Regions from separate parts of the Bacillus sp. 3255 genome, predicted to be linked through region 1. Evidence: riboswitches for the same ligand, from Rfam matches in the RefSeq annotation. Region 1 holds a riboswitch; the other holds the start of a gene.

Region 1 (5,779 bases):
AACATGCTGCGTCCAGGGTTATCAAGCGTAAGAAAGTTAGATGAAGGAGAGGAAACATCGAAATGACGCCTAAGGATATTCCGGCATTCATGCTCGTGAGCTTGCTCATTACGGTAATCCAATGGTTTTACCGGCTGAGACACGCACCTAAGAAAGAACGGGCGGCCTACCTCTCGATTCTAGCCTTGTGCTGGATTCTCGCTATATCACTGGTGATAAATCCCAGGTTGCCCGGCCCGAGTCAACTTGTCAACTACCTCTTTCACCCGCTAGGCCAACTTCTGGAACATTAAGGAGCTTATATGGACATGCGAATCAGCGGGAAACAACTATTCTGGATGATGATGACCATGCAAATCGGCATGACAGTCCTGCTGACCATTAACCCGTCTATACGAATGGCCAAGCAGGATGCGTGGATTTCAACGCTTTGCGCAACCGGCATCGGGGTCGGAATCGCTTATGTCTGCACCCGCGTGAGCCTGGTGTTCCCTGGGCAGACGCTTATGTCCTACGCCAAGAGCATATTTGGCCGTTATCTTGGGCAGGGGGTTGCTTGGCTGTATTTTATTTACTGGTACAGTGTGCTTGCGGTTATCCTACGGCAATATGCGGAGTTCATTGTCGCAACCATTTTGCCCAGAACGCCTATCCTCGTTCCCATCCTCGGCATGCTGCTCGTAGCCGTTTATGTAACTTACTCCGGCATAGAGGCGCTTGCCCGATGCTGCGAGATGCTGGGGCCCATTACGCTGCTAGGCATTGCGATCCCGGTCCTGCTGAGTATGAAAAACATTCATCTCGACAACATCCTCCCCATCTATGCCGACACCGGTGTGAAGGTAATTCTTCAAGGGGCGCTGCCGACCTCGACCTTCCTGGGCGACTGCATGATGCTGTTAATTCTGCTGGCCTTCGTGTCCAAACCGACGTCAGGCGTAAGACCCGCTCTGCTCGGCGTAGCGATAACGGGACTGGTTACGAGCATTTCAACGTTCCTGATCGTATCCGTTTTCGGTGAGCGTACCGCCTCCGGCCAGACGTATCCTTATTTCAATCTGGTACACTATATCAGCTATTACGATTTCTTTCAAAACCTGGACTCCTTCGTGGTTGCGATCTGGATTATGAGCGTGTTCACCAAAGTGTCCCTGTATTTCTTCATCTGCACCTACGGCACCGCCCTAGGCCTCGGCGTTCAAAAGTGGCGACGCCTGATGGGGGTAGTCGCTCCGGCCGCGGTCCTTATCGCCGTGATCCCGCGGGACTTCATCGAAAGCTCGGTCATCTTCCCGCAGAAAATTGCCATCCCGTTCTTTTTCCCGCTCTATTCGGTCAGCCTGCCATTGCTGATGTGGGGACTAGCCCATTGGCGGCAAAATCGGCATAAATAAAGCCCTTGGTTCTCTCGCCGGGAGAGTCCAAGGGCTGTTCGTTTCGATTAGTTTTGGATGAATTCCTGCACCCATACACCGTTGTAATAAGCGACGCCGATTTTATTGAAATTAGGGCTTAAAATGTTTTGGCGATGTCCTGTGCTGTTCATCCATGCGGTCATCACAGCTTCAGGCGTTTGCTGTCCTTTGGCAATATTCTCGCCTGCATAAGAATAACGAATGCCATAAGAGCTCATCATATCGAATGGGGAACCGTATGTCGGTGAAGTATGATCGAAGTAACCGTTATTGTACATATCCTTTGCTTTGTCCAGCGCCATGCCGGTCAGCACGGTGTCGCTCGTCAAAGCTCCAAGACCTGCTTTGGCCCGTTCCTTGTTCACTAGTGTGACAACCTGGCTGGCGAAAGCAGATTGTGCGGGCGCCGTCTCCGCTGGTGTTTGCGTTTGAGAGCCTCCTGCCTGAGCAGCTCCGGGAATGTTCAGCTTCATGCCGGACCAGATGACATTCGGATTCGCCACTTGCGGATTAGCCTGAATAAGCGATGTGAGGCTGACGCCATATTTCTTGGAAATAAGCCACATCGTATCGTTGTCCGCCACCGTATGCGTAGCCGTCGCGGCCATCGCCGCAGTTCCTCCCATCAGAACGCTCAGGGTCAATGCGCTTGTTACGATGAATTTGGTATAACGTTTCATGCTGCTATTCTCTCCTTCTTACGGCCTGCGAGGTTAGCTGTCGGATTCGGGTCAAAGAGGAATCACCCGGCCGCTGTTCTGCGGCTTCACCCCAAAGATTGGGTCCCCCGTGCTTCCGGAGAAGCTTCGGCCTTCTAGGTTTTAGATCCATAACGGATCTTTCCGATTGTAACACGCGGATATCGCGAAAACATGGCACAAAATTTTCCACCAGTAGATTGCAAACGCATTCAAACTCTATTGTCACGTTTTTGAACAAGTATTTTTTTTCAATACGCATGCATAAATAACCAAAACTTCCACAAACTACTCGTACACCAAATAAAGGAGTGAACCCCATGGCTAGCAACAGAAACAGCAATTCCTTAGTTGTCCAGCAAGCAAGAGCAGCTCTTGACCAAATGAAATACGAGGTCGCGCAAGAGCTCGGTATTCAGATTCCGCAAGACGGATATTACGGGTTCATGGCAACGCGCGATACCGGCGCGATCGGCGGACACATTACAAGAAGACTTGTGCAAATCGCCGAACAACAACTAAGCGGGGCGGCATTCAGACGCTAAACTCCGCCTAATAAACAAAAAGACTGTACCACCACTTCCTCCTTGGTGTTCCAGTCTTTTTTGTTTATGCCCTGACAAATTCCATGAAAACAGGAGATCGCAGCTTGCCGTTCTTGGTCCAGTTCCGTGTCTTGATTCTTGCCATGAGGAGAGGTTCCATGTAGACAAAATGTTGGTCTTCTTTCAAAACCAGACGCTGCCTGACTCCGTCAAACAGATTCTGCTGCAGAGGGGTAAGTCCTGTCTCAATGACGCCGGCCGGAAGCTTGGCGCCATTCGCCGAGTCGATCGATGCCAACAGGGCAAAATTGTGCTTGCGGTAACCGGAAATATAGACATCCGCATACGTCCAATTGATGACCTTCTGCCACTGTCTGGAGCGTTTGTTGCTCTCGTATTTGAAATGATCCTTCTTGGACTTCAGAACGATGCCTTCAAGCCCCCGCTCTCGGATTGTTTCGAAATAATCGACCGCTTTACCTTCATGAATCTTGATCTTACGATAATGGCCATTCTCGACAAACGCTTGATCGAGCAGTTCTTTGCGCTTAAGCAAAGGCAAGCCTGTAATGTCAATGCCCTTATGCCGCAAAATATCAAAGGCGACAAAAATAACGGGCGTTCGGTCCGTCGGAGACAAAAATCTCGCGGACATCGCCTCGAAATCAGGCCTGCCTTGATCATCCATCATGATCAATTCTCCGTCAAGAATCGTTCCTTCCGGCAGCGGACAGTCGAACAGTTCCGGAAATTTGTGCGTAACCGATTGACCGTCTTGCGTATATACATAGAGTTTATCCATATGAGAAACAATACATCTAAGGCCGTCTAATTTCACTTCAGCTATATGATGTTTACTGTTATAAGGTCTGTTATCTTTGGCGTCTTGCAGAAGCATAGGAGCAATGAACATGTGAGATCACCCTATGTAAGATGATACTGCATGGCCGTTCTCCTGCCTATAGGTACTTGAAGGAAACAAGCTTAGCTCAGGTTGGCGTAGGCAAAAAAACCGCCCAGCGGCAAAATCCAGATGAGGGGAATACAGTTCCAAAGAAGTGCGGCTCTGTATCTCCGGCGGGAGAACATGAGCCACCCGGCAATGAGCGCTGTCAGCACGCCCGCAGGGTACAATAAGATGGCTGCGAAGATGAGCCAGGTTGTGGCCTTGCTTGCCGCATCAGGGCTATCGAACATCATAACCGACATACCGGCAATAAACATCCATACCAGGATAAATAAAAGATAGAAAATTTGCGTTGCAATTAGTGTCCAGAGCGTTGGTTTGCGATTCACGGATCAGCCTCAATTCTATTATGTATGCTTCTATTAAATAGAACGAGCGGCCGATGTGTCAATGAGAAAAATCGTGGGCTATTTTGAAAAAAAGCTGTCCCCGGCTGATAGCCGGCAACAGCCTCTTGCATTTATTTCCCATTCTTCGCGTACTGCGCGCTGAACTCCTCAATCACTTTGTCTCCGCCGGCTTTTCTCCACTGCTCGATCGCCTGCTTCCAGCCCGCCTCATCGATTTTGCCTAGGATGTATTTCGTCCGGGCGTCGTCAATAATCGGCTTCAACTCGCTGCCTTTGGTCGTTTGCGTTTCGGAAACGAGCGGATTCGTCGGATTGTTCACCGCAATTGCTTCGTTTTCTTTGATCATTTTACCGTACTTCTCCATAAGCGGGGTCTCTTTGCCTGTCGTTTTGGCCGTATACTTGGCAATCTGGAGCTGCAAATAGCTGGAGCCGACCTCGGTATCCTGAAGCTTCTGATCGATAAATACCGGCTTGCCGTCCTCCATCTTGTAATGTTTCCCTTCAATTCCCCAGCCCAGTAAATCCAGCATCTTCTGATCGGACAGCTTATCGTAGAAGCCGAGAATTCGCTTCAGTTCCGCTTCTGTTTTCACGCTGGATTTGGGGAACATGAACACGCTGTTGTAACCTACCCCGCCAGGCAACCTTTCGCCTTTGGGCCCTTGGATCCGGGAGACGACGTCGATATCCGCGCCCGGGAACGATTTGGCAAGCGTGGCTTGGTAGCCCGCTCCATCAATCATATTTGAAATAACGGCGCCAGCTTTGCCTTGGTTGATATCATCTTTCTTCTGCTGATTGTTCAGAACAGGGAAATCCTGCTTGATCAGCTTCTCATCATACAGCTTCTTATAGAATTTCATCGCTTCGAAATATTCAGGTGTAAGGAAATCCGGACTTAACTTGCCGTCCTTCACTTCCCATGAGTTCGGTGCGCCCAAGATGGAAGCCACGACGCCGAAGCCGTCCATCGTTTTCTCCTCCGTCAAGCCTACTGTATCGGCCTTGCCGTTCTTGTCCGGATCGTTAAGCGTAAACGCTTTTAGAACGTTATACAAATCATCTAGCGTCTTCGGTGCGCTTAAGCCGACGTTTTTCAGCCAGTCGCTGCGGAACAGGATGCCGTAGGTGGACAGATCGCGCGCCCGGAACAAGCCGTATATTTTGCCATCGACCTTAATGTTGTCGAACACCGCCGGATTCATTTTGGACAAGTTCGGGTAATCCTTTAGATAAGGGCCGATTTCCCAGAATACGCCGGCACGAACCGCGCTCAAAATGTTGGAATCCTTGTTGTTCTGCACGAGCAGCGCCTTAGGAAGCTCGCCTGATGCGATGGTGACATTGACTTTTTCCTTGTAGGAGGAGTTCGGTACCCAGGAAATGTCCAATTTCGTGTTCGTATAAGCTTCGATCTGCTTCTGAACTTCGCTGTCCGCTTTAGGCGGCTCTGCATACATGAGCGTCATGACGCTCAGCTTCAAAGGCTCCTGGCTGGCAGCCGGCGCACTGCTTGAACCTGCGCTTCCTCCCGCAGCCGGATTCGTTTCGTTCCCGCAGCCGGCAAGCAGCGCAGCTGCGCCTACCATAACTCCCATTGCAGCCAGTCCCGTTTTTCTCATTCCCGCATGTTTCTTCATTGTGGCAATGCCTCCCCATAGTCTTATTCTATATGAATGCTGCCCGATCACAATAGTTTTCGGGCCTGTTACCGGCTGTTACCCTTTCACCGATCCGAGCAGAACGCCTTTCGCGAAATGCTTTTGCAGGAACGGGTACACGATCAGAATAGGTACCGTCG
Region 2 (5,779 bases), on a different contig from region 1:
TCAAGCTATCGCGCTTAGACCCGATGACGACCTGCAATTAGGCATTTCGCTGAAGAAAGCCGGTTTCCGGCAAAGAGTGCTGTCCGCCAGACACCATCTTCAGGTGGAATGGTATCGCTCCTTGAGAGAGGCGGTTATCGGCTTGGAGAAAAACCTGTTCTCCGGCTTTCGCTACAGCTACTTCATCGCCCTGCTGGCCTGCCTCGGACAGCTCGTCTTCTTCATCTGGCCGTGGTTGGGCCTGCTCTTCTTGTGGGACTGGCGCGGAGCGGTTTATGCGGCCACCGTCATTTTGCAGATATGGATGTACCGTAAGTTAATGAGCCGTCTGATGAGCAGTAACGGGGAGGAAGCTTATCTGCTTCCGGTCAGTGCGTCGCTGCTGCTGTACACCATCGTTCGCTCCGTATGGCTGACTTGGCGGCAAGGCGGCATCTACTGGCGAGGAACCTTCTACGCCTTACGCGAATTGAAACGAAACGCCAAATAAGCGTTACTCTATGAGCAAAGCTTACGAATCAGTGCTTACCCGGCTTAGACGGTTTTGACGGCTTCTAATGAACGCGATTCATCCGAACGACCCGATAGTACAGAGGGCTGCCTATCTCGTGCTCCACTTCCAGATATCCTTCTACATGGACATAATCGCCCGTCATGTAGGTCGAGGCATCGGCGGAACTGGTGTGTGTCATAAAGAGGAGAGCGGCCTTCTCATTGCCTATTACAAAGCCTGTTTGTTCTTTGATCTGAAACTTATCCAGCACCGTCCCGTGATGGGATCTGGCGATATGGTGAAATTTCCAGGAACCTTCTTCTTTCGTTAGAAAATAAAGCACGCGATTCTTGAAGCTGTTGCTGAATTCCCGCGTAACCCCAATCATGCAAACCTTCTCGCCCAAGCGCAAATATTCATCGATCACGTAGGATTTCAGACGCAGCCGCTGCACATTTTTGTGTTGAATATAGGCTTCCATCTCTTCGATCGTTCTTTGATCCCGGGGATCCTGTCTCGTCGCATAAAATACTTCTCTAATAAACGTATCCGTTTGCAGGCTTCTGGCTCCCTTGAAATGGTTATACGTGCGGAAAAACTGTTGAATGACCCCCCGGATCTCCTCTGGAATGGCAGGCCCCTTATCCACGGTATACATGCTGTCGGTCTTATTCGAATGTCTTATTTTGTGAAACCAGCTTTTCCAGACACTTAGTTGCATGCGTGCGTGTTCACCCGCTCTCTCTGACTTCCAAACATTTCTTCATTATAGGCTAAAAATCATAAAATTTCGATAAAAATCGCATTTTTTTGCATAAAAAGAAACACCTGCTCCCGATGGCTTTCTTGCGAAAGACGCATGGGAAACAGGTGTTCGTGTCGTTCTTACCTTATAGAACTCTTTTCGCTCCGACGTACCTTGCTTTCCAGTACGAGCTGGATAAGCTGTCCACGGCCACGCCTCTGGAGCTAGTCGCTGAGATGAAGCGGCCATTGCCCAAGTAAATGCCTACGTGATTCACGGTTTTGGAAGCGAAAAACACCAAATCTCCGACCTTCAAATCGGTCACCTGGGTGCCTGCTTCACTGTGCATCTCCGCGGATGTACGCGGAAGCTCAATGCCTTTGGCTTGATATACAAACCTTACGAAACCGGAGCAATCGAATCCGTTCGGCGTCGTTCCTCCCCATACATAAGGCACACCCATATAAGCGTTAGCCGTTTGGATGATTTGCTCATTTACGGGTACGGCGGCAGGCGCGGCTTTCGGAGCCGCTTTCGGAGCCGGCGGCGGCGCTATCCAGGCCGGCTTGTGCGATTGTCCGTCCGTTTCTACAATCGCAATCTGGTTAGGTTCATTCCACTCAATCGGCGAACCGAACGTTTCGGTGATGAAACGCAGCGGAACGTAGGTGTTGCCTTCGTAAACGGTTGGAGCGCTTTCCATGCTGATCTTCTTACTGTTCACGATCGCCTGCTGCTGATCGGTAACCAGCATGATCGACTGCTGCTTATTGACCAGCGTGACTTCGATCTCATTGGCCAGCTTCTCCCAGCTTACCTGATAGCCCAGCTTCTCGGACAACACCCGGAGCGGCACTTGCATGATGCCTTGGGCATCGATGTAAGGCTGCACTTCCGGGAACTTCAGCAGCTCGTCATTGACCTGTACCTTGACAGTACGGTCGGACGGAGCGGCTTGCGAAGCCTCGGCGGCTGGAGCTGCAAACAGAGGAACAGCGGCGCAGAGCAGAGCGCATGAACAAATAAGACGTGATGAAAAAGATTTCAAAGCTTTGCCTCCTTGAAGCCTCCGAGGTTAGTTGACGGGTTCGGGAAGAGGTTTTCCCTAGTGCGCCATGGGCAGCGCTCATTCACCCCAAGTAAAGAAGTCCCCCGTACCGGAGCTTTTGCTGCTCCAGGATTCGGCATTTTTTGTCTATGTTAGACTAGCATAGTTTCCTAGAGAGGTACAACTTTTATGGTGAGGTAAGTTTTACCAATGAAAAGCACACCCAGAACAGCAAAAAGGAGTTAAGCAGAATCGCTTAACCCCTTGCCATTAGTTATAGCCGATCACCGATAATGCGCGGTTGCTGACTGCGCTCAGCTGCTCCAGCTCGGATGCGGATAGCTCGAGCGCTGCCGCGGCAACATTGTTACGGAGATGATGCTCATCCTGCGTGCCGATAATGGCGGAAGTCAGCGCCTCTTGATGAAGCAGCCATGCGATAGCGATTTGCGATACGGTTGCCTGCTTCGCATCGGCCAGCTCTTTCATCAGGGACAGAAGCTCCTTCTCCGCCTCCATGTGCTCGGGCAAGAATAACCGTCTTGTACTACGGAAATCATCCGCCTTGAGCGTTTTGCCTTGAAGATGGAAGGCACCGGTTAGAATCCCCTTCGCGATCGAGCTGTAGCTCATAATGCCGATGCTGTGTTCCTCGCAGAACGGTACAATTTCCGGTTCGATGGCTCTGTGCAGCAAGCTGTATTCCGGCTGGATCACATCGATCTGCGCATAGCTTACCGCTTCCTTCAGCTGCTCCAAGGAGAAATTGGACACTCCGATCGCGCGAATCAAGCCTTCTTCTTTCAGCTTAACGAATTCTGAGAGCGTGTCCTGTACCGGGATTTCAAAAGATGGCCAGTGAATGTAATAAATATCTATGTAGTCTGTTTTCAAGCGCGAGAGACTGTTCTCAGCGGATTTGCGCACATCTTGAGGACTCAAGTTGCTTCTGCTCACCTTAGTCGTGATGATACAATCCTTGCGTATATCGGCCAATGCGGCTCCGACGATTTCTTCCGAGTGTCCGTTCCCGTAGCCTTCAGCGGTATCGAACGTCGTAACTCCCTGCTCGAACGCTTGGCGGATGAGTGCTATGTTGTTCTGATCGTTCGTGAACTCCCATGGGCCGCCGCCCAATTCCCAGCATCCGAAGGTGATGGTTGAGATGTCAAATCCGGCATTTCCTAGCTTTTTCGCTTTCACGTTGCCGACCTCATTTCTTTGAAATAAATTTGCGGTATGAAAATATGTCTGCCTTTGCACACGTTAACATATTTAGTATAACGCTTATGGCCACCATTTGCCAAGAAACCTCATCATGGGTGGTTGAACCCCGGCGGCATTCACTTCGTTCTCCGCTGGAAACGAAAAAAGACCACCCGAAGGTGATCTTTCTCTTGTGAAGCGGGTGATGGGAATCGAACCCACGCTACCAGCTTGGAAGGCTGAAGTTCTACCATTGAACTACACCCGCGAATATTTATCGGGACGACACGATTTGAACATGCGACCCCCTGCTCCCAAAGCAGGTGCTCTACCAAGCTGAGCTACGTCCCGATAATGTGTGAAGCTTGATAGAAATGGCGCGCCCTGAGAGATTCGAACTCCCGACCTTTTGATTCGTAGTCAAATACTCTATCCAGCTGAGCTAAGGGCGCAAATAATGGAGCGGAAGACGGGGATCGAACCCGCGACCCTCGCCTTGGCAAGGCGATGCTCTACCGCTGAGCCACTTCCGCACGGTATGTCTTGCTTCTCGCCCGAGCAACTTTATCTCAGAGGCGACAAGGAATAATATATCAGGAATCGAAGACAAATGCAAATGTTTTTTATTCCCAACGCTTATTTAATAAAAATACCGCCAAAAGGTATCACCTCTTTGGCAATACGCCGCAGCAAACTATCGCTCCTCATATGCTCGTCCAACTTGCGGTCCGGCTTGCATGGCTGCAGCAAAACCCGTCCGTTCCCGGTCATTTCCCAGTGGTAGTTCATATGTTGACTCGCCAGCGTGTTGCCGTATACGCACAGACGAAGCTGCGCATTTCGCGGATATGCGACAAGACAGGTGGTGTCCACATATAAAGGCTGCTCCGGATCTAAAGCCATCTGGTACAGCGGCCCCGCCGTCAACAGTCCCAATGATCCCGGACCTTTGAACTGCATTTTCACCAGATCCTGCGTGATGAGCGTATGTTTCACATTTTGCAGGTGAGAGGAGAAGCTGACGCCTTCGGTATAGAACAACACATGCCGGAATTCGTATAACAAATCGTCTTCCGCCCCGATCGGCACGACAGACATGCTGTAGCCGTCAGGCAGCCCCAGCAGAAGCTGAGCGGGACCCTGCAGCCGCGATTGAATCAACCGTTTCTTCCGGTACATGCCAGGCAGCTTCATCAAGGAATCCTCGCGCTGCTCGGACCTCCCTTGGAACGCTGCGATCTGATTCGGATGCAGCACATGAACAACTTCCCCCTGATCCAAGCGCAAGGTGGCCATTCTGGCCTGCGAGTTTGCATGTTCCATAGCCACTTCCATGCCCCAGCCTCCTATTTCATCTGACGCTTCTGCCTCCGCCATACCATGTATCGAAACACGCGCCCCAGCACGAAATAAAGCACTACCAGCGCCGCGGCAGCAACGGCCATGTTCGTGATTTTACGATTCCGCCGCTCTTTATCGAGCGCTGCTTGCTCCATGACTCGTAATCGTTCTTGCAGCTGTTTATTTTCATTAACGAGCTGCTCATTTTGCTCCAACAGCTTGGCTTCCGTTTCTTCAGACCGGCGAATCGTTTCAGCCAGCTGATCTTTCTGTTCTTCTAACTGCTGTTTGGTAGTCTCATATTCTTTCTGAATCTGCTCGATATTCTCTGGCATCTGGTAAATGTCTTTCACGCGATCCAGCCAAGAAGCTTCCGCCGAAGAAGGGTTCATTAGCCCTATGCATATGAACAGAGTTACGAGCACTCGACCGGTCGCCATCGTACTGCGCATTCGCATAGACTTCCCCTCCAATTCGACAATATTCTTTTATTTTACCGCAAAAGTCCCCCTTCCACCACCTCTACCGGATATCGCAAAATCGTCCGTAACTTCGACGTGTCTACCTTTCTCGGATCGGACAAATAGATTTCATGATGGAGCCCGCTCTTCTTCAGATGATTGGCTTCCATGAATCGGTCCATTTCATCGAGCGTCTCCGGTTCCGTCGCATAAGGTCCGACATGCAGCATCTGTACACATCTGCCTTCATGCAATCTTTCGAACTCAACGGATGCGATGATCTTCAGCTCTTTCTTCTTCCTCATTGCCGCTGCGCGGGCCTCTGCGACCTTCTGCTCCGTCACGAATGCGGGCATCCGGATGAGCAGCTTCCAGTGCCACTCCTCCCTTGGGACCTTTAATGCTTGCGTGATATCTCCAAGGACCCACCACAAGCCTTCCAGCTTCGCTACGGTGAAGTCTTTCAGCTCGGCCTTATAAATCCC

The links. Region 1 has a riboswitch for cyclic di-AMP ahead of J2X61_RS16920 (CAP domain-containing protein). Riboswitches for the same ligand answer to the same signal wherever they lie in the genome.
Region 2: another riboswitch for cyclic di-AMP. It lies ahead of J2X61_RS31245 (C40 family peptidase); the one in region 1 lies ahead of J2X61_RS16920 (CAP domain-containing protein).

What each region holds. Positions count from the first base shown of each region.
Region 1 covers NZ_JAVDUS010000010.1:180,695-186,473, forward strand. The annotation lists gene J2X61_RS16910 (Ger(x)C family spore germination protein) at 1-66, shown strand, start outside; gene J2X61_RS16915 (GerAB/ArcD/ProY family transporter) at 309-1,394, shown strand; gene J2X61_RS16920 (CAP domain-containing protein) at 1,442-2,095, opposite strand; cyclic di-AMP (ydaO/yuaA leader) riboswitch at 2,103-2,237, opposite strand; gene J2X61_RS16925 (alpha/beta-type small acid-soluble spore protein) at 2,434-2,658, shown strand; gene J2X61_RS16930 (ATP-dependent DNA ligase) at 2,723-3,571, opposite strand; gene J2X61_RS16935 (hypothetical protein) at 3,643-3,954, opposite strand; gene J2X61_RS16940 (extracellular solute-binding protein) at 4,086-5,618, opposite strand; gene J2X61_RS16945 (carbohydrate ABC transporter permease) at 5,697-5,779, opposite strand, start outside.
Region 2 covers NZ_JAVDUS010000026.1:2,153-7,931, reverse strand. The annotation lists gene J2X61_RS31255 (glycosyltransferase family 2 protein) at 1-490, shown strand, start outside; gene J2X61_RS31250 (hypothetical protein) at 555-1,214, opposite strand; gene J2X61_RS31245 (C40 family peptidase) at 1,384-2,286, opposite strand; cyclic di-AMP (ydaO/yuaA leader) riboswitch at 2,288-2,435, opposite strand; gene J2X61_RS31240 (aldo/keto reductase) at 2,557-3,489, opposite strand; tRNA gene J2X61_RS31235 (tRNA-Gly) at 3,690-3,760, opposite strand; tRNA gene J2X61_RS31230 (tRNA-Pro) at 3,770-3,843, opposite strand; tRNA gene J2X61_RS31225 (tRNA-Arg) at 3,868-3,944, opposite strand; tRNA gene J2X61_RS31220 (tRNA-Gly) at 3,951-4,025, opposite strand; gene J2X61_RS31215 (AIM24 family protein) at 4,129-4,827, opposite strand; gene J2X61_RS31210 (hypothetical protein) at 4,839-5,291, opposite strand; gene J2X61_RS31205 (GyrI-like domain-containing protein) at 5,327-5,779, opposite strand, start outside.